2 regions of the Solwaraspora sp. WMMA2101 genome follow, and region 2 is predicted to be linked to the other one. Evidence: riboswitches for the same ligand, from Rfam matches in the RefSeq annotation. Region 2 holds a riboswitch; the other holds the start of a gene.

Region 1 (7,778 bases), 1.3 Mb from region 2:
TACGGCCCTGGCGGAACAGCACCCGGTGGAACGCCACCGGCGAAATGATCATCGCGGCGGCGGCCGCCGCCGCGAGCAGCGCGACCACGTAGATGTCGCGCTGGAACGCGGTCGTGTCCGGGAAGCCGCTGCTGAACGGCAGCGTCAGCAGGAACGCGAAGAGAATCTGGACGCCGGTCTGGGCAACTCGAAGCTCCTGCAACAGGTCGGCGAAATTCCGTTGCCACCGTTCCCGCTCGGTCTCCCGGCTCATCCGTCTGGTCCCTCCCGCCACGTCCGTCACGTTGAAACGGCGGACGGGAAGATGCCCCGGACCGGCAGAAGTGAAACCTCTACTCGTACTGCTGCGCCGGCGGCTCGATCTCCTGCCAGGATTCGACCCCGAGGTACGGGATGCTCGCCCCGTTCACCGGGTCGGTGCCGATCCGGTCGCTGTACCGGCCGACCACCGCGATCCAGGTGTCCACCGGCAGCCCGGTGGGGGCGCTGCCGTCCATCCCGACCTTGATCGGTCGGCCGTCGGCGGCGCAGCAGGACAGCACGATACGGGCCAGCATCGGCTCGCCGTCCGGCCCTTCGGCGACGAAGCCGGTGAGCCGTACGGTCCGACCGTCCAGTGACCGACCCTCGTCGAAGATCGCCCGGGAGGCGTAGTCGAGGACGCTGATCTGGGCCGGGTCGCCGTCGGGCAGCGGTGGATAGTCCGAGGATGCCTGCTCGGCGCTGAGCGCGGTACCGGCCTGCGCGGCGGCGTACGAACCCAGCGCGGGCGGGGCGACCAGCAGCAGGCCGAGCACCGGCAGGATCAGCAGCCAGCCGACCCGCGGCTCGTGGTGGGCGTGGCCGTGACCGTCGTCGTGGTGGTCGTGGCCGTCGTCGGCCGGGGCGGGTGCGTTGCGCCGCCGCAGATCGTGCCAGAGCGTCATGATGCCGGCGGCGACCAGCAGCAGGCCCGCGACGATCAGGAACGGCTGCAGCACCTCCTTGACGTAGCGCAGGTACATCTCGGTGACGCTGGCCTTGACGACCGCGCCGCCGAGCAGCAGCAGCACCACACCTTGAGCCTGTTTGTTCACAACAGCACCGTCCCCACCGCGACCGCCACCACGATGGCGATCAGAAAGGTCGCCGGAGCGAACCGGTACGCGAACCGGCGCCCGAACGTACCGGCTTGCATCGAGATCAGCTTCAGGTCGACCATCGGGCCGACGACCAGGAACACCAGTCGCGAGGTGAGCGAGAACTGCGACAGCGACGCGGCGACGAACGCGTCGGCCTCGGAGCAGATCGACAGCAGTACGGCGAGCACCGCCAGGGCCAGGATGGACAGCACCGGGTTGTCGGCGAGGGTCTGCAGCCAGCGCTCCGGCACCAGCACGTTGATGCTGGCGGCGGCCATCGCACCGATCACCAGGAAGCCGCCGGCGTGCATGATGTCGTGCCGGACGGCCGCCCAGAATGCCCGCGCGCGGGACAGGTCGTCCAGATCCGGCCGGTGCGGCAACCGGATCCAGTCGGTGCGGCCCAGCCGCAGCCACAGCCAGCCCATCACCATCGCGACGATCAGGCTGGCGACACCTCGACCGAGCACCATCTCCGGGTTGTTCGGGAAGGCGACGGCCGTCGCGACCAGCACGATCGGGTTGATCGCCGGCGCGGCCAGCAGGAACGCCAGGGCGGCGGCCGGTGCCACGCCCCGACGGATCAACGACCCGGCGATCGGCACCGAGCCGCACTCGCAGCCGGGCAGCACCACGCCGGCCGCGCTGGCCACCGGCACCGCCAGCGCCGGATGCTTCGGCAACGCCTTCGCCCAGAACGACCGGGGCACGAAGACCGCGATGACCGCGGAGAGCACCACGCCGAAGACGAGGAACGGCATGGCCTGGACCATCACCGAGACGAAGACCGTGGTCCAGGTCTGCAGCCGGGGGTCGGAGATCAGGCCGGCCAACGGCTCGCGGAAGATCACCAACCCGATCAGCAGGAAGGCGAGCACCTCGACCGAGCCGACCCGGTCGCCGAACAGTCGCCGCCGGGGCGGCCGCGGGGCACCGGGCGACCCGCCGGAAGCGCCCGAGGCCGACAGGTCGTCGGCGTCCGACGTACCCCAGTCGACCTCGTCACCGGGGCGCGCCCGACGCGTCGCGGTGCGATCGGCAGCGGTCACGGAAGGTCGGTCCCCTCGCTGGACGGGTCGATGCGGGCACCCCACGATAACGCGTCCGGGGGTGCCCGCCGCCACACCCGGACGTCGCCTCTGTTCGCACCGGTCGCCCGGTGCTAGCGTCGACGGAACAACCTCATGTCCGACAGGGGAGCGCAGACAGCGCTGAGAGTGCGGGGAGCCCGCAGACCCTCGAACCTGATCTGGGTAATGCCAGCGCAGGGAGTTGGAGCGACGATGACGCTACGCAGTACCTCCGTCGACCGCCGTTGGCGGACCGTCGACATCGTGGTCGCCTCGGTGATCGCGGTCGCCTTCGGGGTGATCTTCTGGGCGTGGGGGCTGGTCTGGGCAGCCACCGAGGCCGCGTTCACCTTCTTCCCGCCCGCCCAGGCGGTGCTGTACGGGGTGTGGCTGGTGCCGGCTGTGCTCGGTGCCCTGGTGATCCGCAAGCCGGGGGCCGCGCTCTTCTGCGAACTGGTCGCCGCGTTGGTGTCGGCGGCGCTGGGCAGCCAGTGGGGCGCCGTGGTGGTGCTCCAGGGCCTGGCCCAGGGCGTCGGCGCCGAGCTGGTGTTCCTCGCGGTGGCGTACCGCTCGTTCCGGCTCCCGGTGGTGCTGGCCGCCGGGGCGGCCGCCGGGCTCGGCGCGGCGATCTTCGACCAGGTCCGGTACTACGCGCCGTACGATCTGGTCACCTTCCGGATCCCGATCTTCGTCGTGACCGTGGTCAGCGCGATCGTGCTGGCCGGTGCCGGCAGCGTCGCGCTGACCCGGGCACTGGCCCGGACCGGGGTGCTCGACCGGTTCCCGGCCGGCCGCGACCGCACCATGGTGTGAGCCGGGCCGAGCCGGGCCGTCGGCTGAGCCGGGCCGCGCGGTGAGCCGGCTGGAGCTGCGGGGCTTCGGCTGGCGGCACGCCGGCCGCCGGGCCTGGGCGGTGCGCGACGTCGACCTGCGGATCGGCGCCGGCGAACGGGTCCTGCTGCTCGGGCCGTCCGGCGCGGGCAAGAGCACCCTGCTGGCGGCGATGGCCGGGCTGCTGCCGGCCGACTCGGGCGAACAGGCCGGCACGGTGGGCGTCGACGGGCTCGACCCGCGCAAGGCCCGCGACCGGGTCGGCATCGTCTTCCAGGATCCGCAGACCCAGCTGGTGATGGCGCGCAGTGGTGACGACGTGGCGTTCGGGCTGGAGAACCGGGGCGTACCGGCTGCGGAGATCTGGCCACGGGTCGACGCCGCGCTGGCCCGGGTCGGTTTCCGGTACGGCCGGGACCGGCCGACCGCCGCGTTGTCCGGTGGCGAGCAGCAGCGACTCGCCCTGGCCGGGGCGCTCGCGCTGCGCCCGGACCTGCTGCTGCTCGACGAGCCGACCGCGAACCTGGATCCGGCCGGCGCCGACCTGGTCCGCGACGCGATCGCCGGCGCGCTGGCCGACGATGACGACACCACCCTGGTGATCGTCGAGCACCGGGTGGCGCAGGCGCTGCCGCTGGTCGACCGGGTGGTGGTGCTGGAACCCGGTGGCGGGGTGCGGGCCGACGGCCCGCCGACGGAGGTCTTCGACCGGTACGGCGGACAACTGGCCGCCGACGGTGTGTGGGTGCCCGACCAGCCACTTCCGGTACGGCGGTCCGGTCGACCCGCCGGTGCGCCGCTGCTGCACGCCGACCGGGTCGGGTTGCCGCCCCGGCTGGCCGTGCGCGCCGACGAGGTGCCGGTGCACGCCGGGGAGGCGCTGGCCGTACTCGGGCCCAACGGGGCCGGCAAGACCACCCTGGCGTTGCTGCTCGGCGGGCTGGTCGCCCCCGGTGCCGGCGCGGTACGGGCGACCGCAGCGCTGACCGGTGGGCAGGTCGGGGCGGTGCCGCACCGCTGGCGGGCGCCGGAGCTGGTCCGCCGGATCGGTTCGGTGTTCCAGAACCCGGAGCACCAGTTCGTCACCACGACCGTGGCCGACGAGTTGGCGCTCGGCCCGCGCCGCTGCGGTCTGCCGGAGCCGGCGGTCGGTCGGGTCGTCGACGAGCTGCTCACCCGGTTGCGGCTGGACCGGCTGGCGCGGGCGAACCCGTACACGTTGTCCGGTGGTGAGGCGCGGCGGCTGAGTGTGGCGACCGCTCTGGCCACCGCGCCGCAGCTGCTGGTGCTCGACGAACCGACCTTCGGCCAGGACCGCCGGACCTGGATCGAGCTGGTGGAGCTGCTGGCCGGGTTGCGCGACGAGGGACACGCCGTCGTCGCGGTCACCCATGACGCGGACTTCGTCGACGCGCTGGCCGACCGGCGGCTGGCCCTGTGACCGGCACCGTGGACGTGGCGGCGGGCGCGGTGACCGGCGCGGCGCGGCCGGCGGTGCTGGCCCGGCGCAACCCGATGGCGAAGCTCGTCGCGGCGTTGATCTTCTCGGTGGCGCTGCTGGCCACCCTGGACCCGCTCACCCCGGCGATCGCGCTCGCCGTCGAGGTCGCGGTGATCCCGCTGTTCGGCCTGCGCTACCGCACCGTGGCTCGGCGGATGCTGCCGGTGCTGATCAGCGCGGCCGGTCTGCTGGTGACCCTGCTGCTGTTCGCCGCCGAGCGGTCCGGGACCGTACTGCTGGCCGCCGGGCCGCTACTGCTGACCACCGGAGTCCTGATCACCGCGCTCGGCCTGGCATTGCGGCTGCTCGCCGTCGCGCTGCCCGGGGTGCTGGTCTTCGCCACCACCGACCCCACCGATCTGGCCGACGCGCTGATCCAGAATGCCAAGGCACCGCCCCGGTTCGCCATCGGTGCGCTCGCCGCCTTCCGGATGGTGCCGATGCTCAGCGCCGAGTGGCAGCTGCTGACGATGGCCCGGCGGGCACGTGGGGTGGACCCGGGCCGCAACCCGCTGCGCCGGTTGCGGCTGTTCGCCGCCACCGGCTTCGGCCTGCTGGTGCTGGCGATCCGCCGGGGAACGCGGCTGGCCACCGCGATGGACGCGCGGGGTTTCGACTCCGAGGTCGCGCGCACGAGCGCCCGTCGGCAGCGGTTCGGCGTGGCCGACGTCGGCCTGGTCGTCGGCGCGGCCGCTGTGGCCGCGTTGTCGTTGGCGACCGGGTTGGCCGCAGCGGCCGGCTGACCGGGCTGCCCGGCCGATGTCCGTGACGGCCGGACCGCACGGCCGGGTCCGTTCGGTGGATCCGCAGGTCACTACCGGTCGAACTGATGCACACATGGCAACGCTTTCACGCCCCGTGTGCCGCCGGGTCGACAACGTGTCGCCTGCTGTTTCCCCACCTGCATGAGATTGACCGCGACAACGTTGATCGACGAGGCGGAGCAGGAATGGGACACCACCACCACGATCACAGCCACGATCACGCCGCGACCGGTGCCGACGTACCGGCCGCTCTCGACCTGTCGGTGCCGGACGCCGAGCTCTCCGGACCCGAGGCGTCCCGGCGCAGTTTCCTGCGCAACGCCGGCCTGCTCGGCGCCGGTGCCGCCGCGTCGGTGCTCGCCGGTGGGCACGCCGCGCACGCCGCCCCGGCCGCCGACGACGAGACCTCGGCCGGCGGCGCGTCGACCGGCGACGGCGAGTTCGTCTGGCTGGCCGGCGACCACCACATCCACACCCAGTACAGCTCCGACGCCATGTACCGGGTGGTCGACCAGGCCAAGCACGCCCGCGCGTACGGTCTGGACTGGATCGTCATCACCGACCACGGCGGCGCGACCCACGCCCGCATCGGGGTGGAGAAGGTGAACCCGGACATCGTCGCCACCCGGCAGGAGATCAAGGACCTGCTGGTCTACCAGGGCCTGGAGTGGAACATCCCGTCCGCCGAGCACGGCACGGTGTTCGTCCAGCCCGGGCCGAACGAGGTCGCCGTACTCAAGCAGTTCGAGACCGACTACGACGGCTCGGTGACCGGCACCAGCGGCCCGAGCCCGGCCAACGAGGCGCTCGCCATCGCCGGCATCAAGTTCCTCGGCGACGAGGTCCGTAACCGCCGGATCGGTGGCGCCCTGTTCCTGGCCAACCACCCGTCGCGGCGCGGCGTGGACTCGCCGCACGAGATCCGCGCCTGGCGCGACGCCGACCCGACGGTGGCCGTCGGCATGGAGGGCGCGCCCGGACACCAGGCGTCCAGCCTGCCCGCGCCCGCCGGACCGGGTCGCGGTCGCGGCTACTACGAGGGCAGCCCGTCGGCGGCGTCGTTCCCCGGTTACCCGCTGGAGAGCTACCGCACCTGGGGCGGGTTCGACTGGATGACCGCCACCGTGGGCGGGCTCTGGGACAGCCTGCTCGCCGAGGGCAAGCCGTGGTGGATCAGCGCCAACTCCGACTCGCACGTCAACTACCTGGGTACGTCGATGCGCGGGCCGAACAGCGACTTCAACGCCAACGGCAGGTACGACGACCCGGTGTACGGACCGCTGATCACCACCGCCGGCGACTTCTGGCCGGGCCAGTACAGCCGTACCCACGTCGGCGCCAAGGCGTTCGGCTACCGGGCGGTGATGGACGCCATCCGGGCCGGCCGGGTCTGGGTCGACCACGGTGGTCTGATCCGGGGCCTGGACATGCGGGTCCGCCGCACCAACGACCAGCGGCCGGGCGCCGGTGCCACGCTGGGCGGAACGTTGAAGGTCAAGAGCGGTACCTCGGTCACGGTGACGCTCGACATCGACCTGGCCACCACACCGAACTGGGCGCAGTTCCTGCCGCAACTGGCCCGGGTGGACCTGATCGTCGGCGACGTGACCGGCCCGGTGACCGACGCGGACACCTTCACCGCGCCGACCGCCCGGGTGGCCGCCTCGTTCGAGGTGCAGCCCGGCCGTAAGCGGGTGTCGTTCAGCTACCCGCTGGGACGGGTGGACCGGCCGATGTACATCCGGGTACGGGGTACCGACGGCAACCGCGGCGCGCCCGGTCTGATGGGGGCGGCGGTCGACCCGCACGGCCCGGCGATGGACGTGATGGGAGACGCCGACCCGTGGCTGGACCTGTGGTTCTACGGCAACCCGATCTGGGTCCTGCCGTCCTGACCGCCACCGCCACCGCCATGATCGTCACTGGAGTGAGCCTCGGGCACGCCGACGACCGCGCCGCCGAACACTGGCTGCACGAGGTGGTCGGCCCGGCCGGCGTACCCGGGCTCGTCGCCTGCACCCATCTGGTCCGTACGCCGCGCCCGCACGTGGCGGTCAGCCTGGCCGCCCCGGACGGACTGCCGGACGGTCTGCCCGCTTCCGTCGCCGGGTTCGACTCGGCGGCGGAGGTGGCGGCGGCCGAGCACCGGGAGCGTCGTTCGGGCCGGGCGGTCCTCTACCCCGGCGTCGAGTCGCTGGTCGGCGAGCTGAGTGTCGCCGAGGTGCTGGAGCGCAGCGCGATCGAGCAGGTCACCCTGCTCGGCGGCGCGCAACCGGACGGCGACACCCGGCTGGTGACCCGGGACTTCGTCCGACCGGTGTGGATCAACGGCGTACTGACGTTGATCGCCGCGCCGGTCGGGGCCGGTCGGATCGCCCCGTTCGAGTTGCCCGATCCGACCCCGTGCTGCGCCGACAAGCACTGACCGCGCACCTGCCTGTCCAGCCTCCGGTGCTGGTCACATCCAGTGGCCGGCACCGGAGGCACCCGT
Region 2 (7,778 bases):
ACCGAGCATGCCGGTCTTGACCGCAGCCACCGGCAGGTCGACGCGGACCGCCTCGATCTGGGCACGCACCTGACCGGCGGGCAGCTGGTGCACCGCCGTCACACCCCGGGTGTTCTGTGCCGTCACCGCCGTGATCGCGCTGGTGCCGTGGACGCCGAGCGCGGCGAAGACCTTCAGGTCGGCCTGGATGCCGGCGCCGCCGCCGGAGTCGGATCCGGCGATCGTCATCGCCACCACCGGGGTGGTCCGGTCGCCGGTCATCAGCAGCCCACCTCGGCCGGCAGCAACCCGGCGGCCAGCTCGCGGACCACGGCCGCCGGGTCGGCGGCCCGCATCACCGCGCCCATCACCGCCACCCCGGCGGCACCGGCCGCCCGACAGGTGGCGACCTGCTCCGCCGTGGTCACTCCGGCGAGCGCGACCACCGGCCGGCCGGCGGCCCGTGCCAGGCGGGCCAGCCCGGCCGGACCGAGTGGCGGCCCGTAGCCGGGTTTGGACGCGGTCGTGAACACCGGTGACACCGTCACGTAGTCCTCCGTGGTCAGTCGGCCGAGTTCGGCCTCGTCGTGGCAGGAGCGCCCGACCAGCCCGAAGCTCGGCGGCGGGTAGGGCCCAGCGGCGCTCAGGTGCACGGCGTCACCGCCGAGCGGGTCCGGACCAGCGACGATCAGGGTGCCGCCGGCCGGAGCGAGAACGCCGCGCAACTGGTCGGCCAGCGCGACGCGCTGCGCCCGGGGCAGGTCGCGTTCCCGCAGCACCACCTGCCGGACGCCGCCGGCCACCGCCGCCGCCACCACCTGCGGCAGCGGCCGGGTCGCCTGTCGACGGTCGGTGAGCAGCACGATCCCGTTCACAGCTCGGGCCGCCCCTCGTCCGGAGTGGACGCCAGCGCGTGGAACCGCTTCGGGATCCGACCGGCGCGGGCCGCCAGCCGGCCGGCGTCGATGGCGTACCGCATGGCGGTGGCCATCGCCACCGGGTCGGCGGCCCGGGTCACCGCGCTGGCCAGCAGCACCGCGTCGCAGCCCAGCTCCATGGCGAGCGCGGCGTCGGAGGCGGTGCCGACCCCGGCGTCCAGGATCACCGGGATGTCGACCGACTGACGGATCAGCCGGAGGTGGTGCGGGTTGAGGATGCCCAGGCCGGAGCCGATCGGCGCGCCGGCCGGCATCACCGCCGCGCAACCGACGTCGGCCAGCCGCCGCGCCAGCACCGGATCGTCGGTGGTGTACGGCAGCACGGTGAAACCCTCGTCGACCAACTGCTCGGCGGCGCGCAGCAGCTCGGCACCGTCCGGCAGCAGGGTCCGCTCGTCGCCGATGACCTCCAGCTTGACCCAGTCGGTGTCGAACGCCTCGCGGGCCAGGTGGGCCACCTTCACCGCCTCGGTGGCGGTGTAGCAGCCGGCGGTGTTCGGCAGCAGCCGTACGCCGCAGCGTTCCAGCAGGTCGAGCAGTCCGCCGTGCATGGTGGCGGCGCTGTCCACCCGGCGCAGTGCGACCGTCACCAGCCCGGTGCCGCTGGCGGCGATCGCCTGCTCCAGGATGTGCAGGTTGGCGGCGCCGCCGGTGCCGAGGATCAGCCGGGAGTCGAAACTGTGCCCGGCGACGGTGAACGGCATCCGGTTCACCCGCCCTGCGCGGCGATCAGGACCTCGACCCGGTCGCCGTCGCACAGCTGCTCGGCCGGCCAGCCGCTGCGCGGCACCACCGCACCGTTGACGGCGACGGCGACACCCCGGTCGGCGTCGGTGACCGTACGGACGACGTCGGCGAGCGTGACACCGGTCGGCGTGGTGACCGGCGCGCCGTTCACGATCAGCTCCATGGCTCCTTCTCCCTCGCGTTCTCCCTGTTCGCAGCCGTGAACCGGCCCGGTTGGAACGGTGCCAGCACCGGATCCGGGTCGGCGCCGGCGGCCAGGTCGGCGATCAGGTCGGCGGTCACCGGGGTCAGCACGATGCCGTGCCGGTGATGTCCGGTCGCCACCAGCACCCGCCCGTCGGCCGTGGGAAGCCAGCCGAGCAGCGGCGCGTTGTCGGGCGTACCGGGCCGGGCCGCTGCCCGCGCCTCGACCAGCTCGTACTCGGCGATCTCCGGCAGCAGGTCGGCGGCGGCGCGCAGCAGCTCCAGCACCGCACCGGCGGTCACCGTGGTGTCGCCGCGTTCCTCGACGGTGGCGCCGACGACCACCTCCCCGTCGGCGCGCGGCACCAGGTAGACCTGTCGGCCGTCGGCGTACCCCCGGATCACGTGCCGGAACCCGACGGCGCCGGCGGGTGCCCGCAGCCGCAGGATCTGGCCTTTGACCGGCCGTACCGGCAGCCCGGTCAGCGTCGCCGAGCCGCAGCCGGCGGCCACCACGACCACTTGCGCGTCCAGTGTGGAGACGTCGGTGACCGGTTGCGGGACCACGGTGACCCCGGTCCGGTCCAGCGCGGTGTCCAGTGCCGCGACCAGCCGACGCGGGTCGACCTGGTGGTCGTCGGGCATCAGCGCCCCGCCGCGTGCCCTCGGGGCCAGCGCCGGTTCGCGATCCCGCAGCGCCGTGGCGCGCAGCAGCGTGATCGGCAGGTCCAGGCTCTGCTGGTACGCCCAGAGCCGCTGCGCCTCCTGCCGGTCGTCGCCGGTGAGGGTGACGACCAGGGTGCCGTCGGTGCGGTAGCCGATGTCCTGGCCGGTGACGGCGGTCAGTTCGGCGGCGAACGCCGGCCAGCGGGCCGCCGAGTCGACCAGCAGCCGGGTCAGCTCCGCCTCGCCGAAGTGCGACTCGGCGACCGGGGCGAGCATCCCGGCGGCCACCGACGACGCCCCGGATCCGGGTGCCGGGTCGTGCAGCACGGTACGCAGTCCACGCTGCGCGCACCGCCAGGCGATCCCCATCCCGATCGGCCCGCCGCCGACCACCGCCACGTCGGCCCGACCGTTGGCGGGCCCGCTGCTTGTCGCCGTCATGCCGGCGCTCCGTCGGCGGCGGCGGTCGGCCGACGACGTACCGCTGTCAGCAGTTCGGCGGTGGCCCGGCCCGGGTCGGCGGCGGCCGCGATCGCGCCGACCACCGCGACCCCGTACGCCCCGGCGGCCAGCAGGTGTGCAACCCGGTCCACGGTGACCCCGGCGATCGCGACCACCGGTACGTCGACCGCGGCGGCGACGGCGGCCAGCCCGGCCGGCCCGATCGGGTCGGGCAGCCCGGTCTTGGTGCCGGTGGCGTAGCACGGCCCGACCCCCAGGTACGTCGCCCCGGCGGCGACCGCCGCCCGCCCGGTGGCCGGGTCGCGCGCGGTGGCACCGAGGATCGCGGCCGGCCCGAGCACCCGACGGGCGGCGTCAACCGGCAGGTCCGCCGCGCCGACGTGCGCGCCGGCCGCGCCGGTGGCGAGTGCGATGTGCAACCGGTCGTTGACCAGGCAGGTCACCCGGTACGCGGTGCATTCGGCGACCGCACGGACGGTCAACTCGTAGGCGTCCCGGTCGGACATGTCGTCCTCGACGCGCACCTGCACGACGAGGTCGGCGACGGCGTCGGCAGCGCGGGCGGCGGCCAACGCGGCCCGCAGTACGCCGAGCGGGTCGCACCCGGGTCGGGTGTCGGTGATCAGATGCAGTCGCCCAAGGGACGGCACGGCAACGCTCCTCCCTGCGCCGGCATTACCCGGATCAGGTTCGACGGTCGGAGGCCGCGTCAGCCTCCCTCTCAGCCCGGTGCACCGGGCTCCCGTGGGTTACTTGCCTGTTACCGTACGACGGTCTCGTCGATCCGCCAAGGGCCAATCCGAGGCAACCTTCGGTCTGCCGCCCTCGCCCCGCTGTCGGCCGTGACCAGGCTCACCGCGCGGTCGAGGTCGCGCACCGCGGTCGAGGTCGTGGCTGACCGGCGGGAGCCAACCTGTCCTCGTCCAGCGCAGGTATGGTTTCAGCAATATTCCTGTGAGGAATAATTATTCCACACAGGAATACCGTCACGACGCAATAGGTGTCCCGGGACCAGTCGACGACGCCGACGCGGGGCCGAGACAGCGGCGCTCAGTTCTGCTCAGCTCAGCGAGTCGGTGAGGGTGCCCGCCTTCGCGGCGGCGACGAAGGCCGACCAGCTCGCCGGCGCGATCACCAGCGCCGGACCGCCCGGATCCTTCGAGTCCCGCACCCCGACGACCACACCCAGCCCGTCAGCCACCTCGACACACTCACCCTGATTGTTCGATCGGCTGCTCTTGCGCCAGCTAGCGCCGGAAAGATCGATCACGACTCGTACTCCTTCGCGGTCTGCCAGAAGAGGTCACGACTGGCCTGCTCATCCTTGGTCTTCGGGGCCAGCGCGGCCAACGCCTCGATGGTCGGCAGGTCCGCGCCGTACAGCTCACATAGCAGCACCACGTCCTCGGTGCGGCATGTCTCTACCACGACACCACGACAGCGTTTTCGACTACTAATTGATCATCGATGTAAGTCCAGCCGAGGAGACAAGATCATGTGAGGCTCAGCTCAGCGAGCCGCCGGGGCCGGCCGGATCCGGCAGGATCGCGCGCAACTCGGCGAGGTCGTCGGCGTCCGGCTGCCACGACCCGGCGGCGGCGTTCGCCCGTACCTGCTCGGCGGTGGTCGCCCCGGCGATCACCGACGCCACCGCCGGCTGCGCGGCCAGGCCGCCGATCGCGACGGTGAGCAGCGACAGGTCCCGCTTCGCGGCGTACGCGTCGAGGGCCTCGATGACGTCCCACGGTGCCCCGGCCAGCCGGGCGACGTACCGGCTGCCCTCGCCCGCCAACCGGCTGCCCGCCGGCGGCGCCTCGGCCCGGCGGTACTTGCCGGTCAGCAGCCCGTCGGCGAGCGGGAAGTACGGCAGCAGCCCCAGGCCGAAGCGCCGACAGGCCGGCACCACTTCCTGCTCCACCCGCCGGTCCAGCAGGTTGTACTCGTTCTGCGCGCTGACGAACGGTGACAACCCACCGGTACGCGCGGTCCACGCGGCGTCGGCGATCTGCCAGCCGGCGAAGTTGGAGCAGCCGACGTAGCGGACCTTGCCGCCGCGTACCAGGTCGTCCAGGGCCTGCAGGGTCTCCTCGACCGGGGTGACCGGGTCCGGCTCGTGGAACTGGTACAGGTCGATGTGGTCGGTGCCGAGTCGGCGCAGCGACGCCTCGACGGCCCGCACGATGTAGCGCCGGGAGCCGCGTACCCCGTGGTCGACGCCGTTGCGGCCGGCCATGTCCATGCCGAACTTGGTGGCCAGCACCACGTCGTCACGGCGGCCGCGCAGCGCCGCCCCGAGCTGCTCCTCGGAACCGCCGGGCGGGGTGCCGTAGATGTCGGCGGTGTCGAACAGGGTGATCCCGGCGTCGATGGCGGCGTCGACGACCGCCCGGGTGCCGGCGGCGTCCAGCTTGCGGCCGAAGTTGTTGCAACCGACCCCGACCGCCGACACCATCAGCCCCGAGTCGCCCAACCGGCGGTAGATCATCTCAGTCACACCGGCCAGCCTACGACGGTCAGCGGACGTCCCAGACCGGCTCGGGGACCTCGACCACCTCGCCGTCACCCTGGAACAGCACGAACCGGTCGAACGACCGGGTGAACCAGCGGTCGTGGGTGACCGCGATCACCGTACCTTCGAAGGCCTTGAGCCCTTCCTCCAGCGCCTCGGCCGAGGCCAGGTCCAGGTTGTCGGTCGGCTCGTCGAGCAGCAGCAGGGTCGCGCCGGACAGCTCCAGCAGCAGCACCAGGAACCGGGCCTGCTGGCCACCGGAGAGGGTGCCGAACCGCTGGTCGCCCTGGCCGGCCAGGTCGTAGCGGGACAGCACACCCATCGCCGCGTGCCGGTCCATCCCGGCCCGGTGGTCGTCGCCGCGCCACAGCACGTCGGCGAGGGTCTGGTCGAGCAGTTCCGGCCGGTCGTGGGTCTGCGAGAAGTGGCCGGGCCGGACCCGGGCACCGAGCCGCACCATGCCGTCGTGGACCACCGGGGCAAGCGCCGCGCCGGCGATCGGTCCGGCCGCCGGGTCCGGGTCGGTGCCGCCCCGGGCCAGCAGCCGCAGAAAGTGCGACTTGCCGGTGCCGTTGGCGCCGAGCACCGCGACCCGGTCGCCGTACCAGATCTCCAGGTCGAACGGGTACGTCAGCCCGTCGAGCTCCAGCTGCTCGCAGATCACCGCCCGCTTGCCGGTCCGGCCGCCGGACAGGCGCATCCGCAGCGACTGGTCCTTCGGCGGCAGCGGCGGCGGGCCGGCCTCCTCGAACTTGCGCAGCCGGGTCTGCGCCGCCTGGTAGCGCGAGGCCAACCCGTCGTTGTACGCCGCCTTCTGTTTGTACATCAGCATCAGTTCGCGCAGCTTCTCGTGCTCCTCGTCCCAGCGCCGACGCTGCTCCTCCAACCGGGCGTGCCGGGCCGTGCGAGCCTCGTGCCAGCTGGCGAAGCCACCCGGATGGGTCCACGCCGAGCCGCCTTCGACGGCAACCACCCGGTCGGCGGTCTGGGCCAGCAGCTCCCGGTCGTGCGATACGTAGAGCACCGACTTGCCCGACTCGCGCAGCCGCTGCTCCAGCCACCGTTTACCCGGTACGTCAAGGAAGTTGTCCGGCTCGTCGAGCAGCAGCACCTCGTCGGTGCCGCGCAGCAGCAGCTCCAACGCGAACCGTTTCTGCTGTCCACCGGACAGCGTCCGGACCGGACGGTCCCGGACCCGTTCCCAGGGCAGGTCCAGCACGGTGGTGGCGACGGTGTCGAAGACGACCTCGGCCTCGTAGCCGCCGGCTTCACCCCAGGCGGCGAGGGCGTTGGCGTACCCGATCTGGATCTTCTCGGCGGCTGCGGAGTTCGCGGCCGCCGCGGCGTGCACGGCCCGTTCGGCGGCGGCGAGCCGCTCCCCGGCGGCCCGCAGCGGCGGTGGCGCGAGCGACAACGCCAGGTCGGCAAGGGTACGGTCGTCGCCGATCATGCCGATGAACTGCCGCATCACGCCGAGCCCACCGGAGCGGGCAACCGATCCGGTGGCCACCGGCAGGTCACCGGCGACCATCCGCAGCAGCGTCGTCTTGCCGGCGCCGTTCGGGCCGACCAGGGCGACCTTGGCCCCCTCACCGACCCGGAACGACACATCGGCGAACAGTTGCCGGCCGTCCGGCAGGGTGTGCCCCACTGCGGCCACGTCCACGTATCCCACCCCGGCATGGTGCCTGATCGCAGCAGCTGTCGGCAGCTGAGATTCGCGCCGCCGGCCGCCGGGTGGTCGTCAGTGCGTACGGTGGGTGACCCGCAGCACCCGGTAGCCCTTCTGGCTGGCGTGCCGTTCGACCTGCCAGCCCTGCTCGCGCAGCCACTGCTGCACCGAGTCGCCGCCCAGGTAGCGGGCGATGACCAGCCAGCCGACGCCGTCCGGGGCGAGCCGGGGCAGCCAGCGGGCCAGCAGGGCGTGCAGTTCCGCCTTGCCGACCCGGATCGGCGGGTTGGACCACAGCTGGGTGAAGCTGATCTCCGGAGGTACGGAGTCGGGGTCGGCGACCCGGACCCGGTCGGCGACGCCGAGCCGGTCGGCGTTGGCCAGGGTGAGTTCCCGGGCACGGGCGTTGACGTCCACCGCGTGGACCGTGGCGGTCGGCGCGTGATCGGCCAGCACACAGGTGATCGGGCCGTACCCGCAGCCGAGGTCGAGAAACGGCCCGGGGTCGGTCGGCACGGGCAGGTCGGCCTTGCGCAGCAGGACGGCGGTGCCCGGGTCGAGCCGGCCGGCGGAGAAGACTCCGGCGGCGGCGGTCAGCGTGTAGTCGCGCCCGGCCACCGAG

The links. A riboswitch is a leader RNA that binds a small molecule or an ion and turns the genes downstream of it on or off. The one in region 2 is predicted to bind thiamine pyrophosphate.
Region 1: another riboswitch for thiamine pyrophosphate. It lies ahead of ACN28F_RS25325 (ECF transporter S component); the one in region 2 lies ahead of ACN28F_RS19505 (thiamine phosphate synthase).

The regions. Positions count from the first base shown of each region.
Region 1 covers NZ_JBMHMA010000006.1:5,333,036-5,340,813, reverse strand. The annotation lists gene ACN28F_RS25340 (DUF6328 family protein) at 1-253, opposite strand, end outside; gene ACN28F_RS25335 (TIGR03943 family putative permease subunit) at 333-1,076, opposite strand; gene ACN28F_RS25330 (permease) at 1,073-2,089, opposite strand; TPP riboswitch at 2,305-2,409, shown strand; gene ACN28F_RS25325 (ECF transporter S component) at 2,405-3,004, shown strand; gene ACN28F_RS25320 (ABC transporter ATP-binding protein) at 3,045-4,463, shown strand; gene ACN28F_RS25315 (energy-coupling factor transporter transmembrane component T family protein) at 4,493-5,266, shown strand; gene ACN28F_RS25310 (PHP domain-containing protein) at 5,473-7,182, shown strand; gene ACN28F_RS25305 (hypothetical protein) at 7,200-7,712, shown strand.
Region 2 covers NZ_JBMHMA010000006.1:4,070,044-4,077,821, reverse strand. The annotation lists gene thiD (bifunctional hydroxymethylpyrimidine kinase/phosphomethylpyrimidine kinase) at 1-261, opposite strand, end outside; gene ACN28F_RS19525 (thiamine phosphate synthase) at 261-854, opposite strand; gene ACN28F_RS19520 (thiazole synthase) at 851-1,621, opposite strand; gene thiS (sulfur carrier protein ThiS) at 1,627-1,827, opposite strand; gene thiO (glycine oxidase ThiO) at 1,818-2,954, opposite strand; gene ACN28F_RS19505 (thiamine phosphate synthase) at 2,951-3,625, opposite strand; TPP riboswitch at 3,620-3,731, opposite strand; gene ACN28F_RS19500 (DUF397 domain-containing protein) at 4,036-4,245, opposite strand; gene ACN28F_RS19495 (hypothetical protein) at 4,242-4,376, opposite strand; gene ACN28F_RS19490 (aldo/keto reductase) at 4,480-5,460, opposite strand; gene ACN28F_RS19485 (ABC-F family ATP-binding cassette domain-containing protein) at 5,489-7,159, opposite strand; gene ACN28F_RS19480 (class I SAM-dependent methyltransferase) at 7,229-7,778, opposite strand, start outside.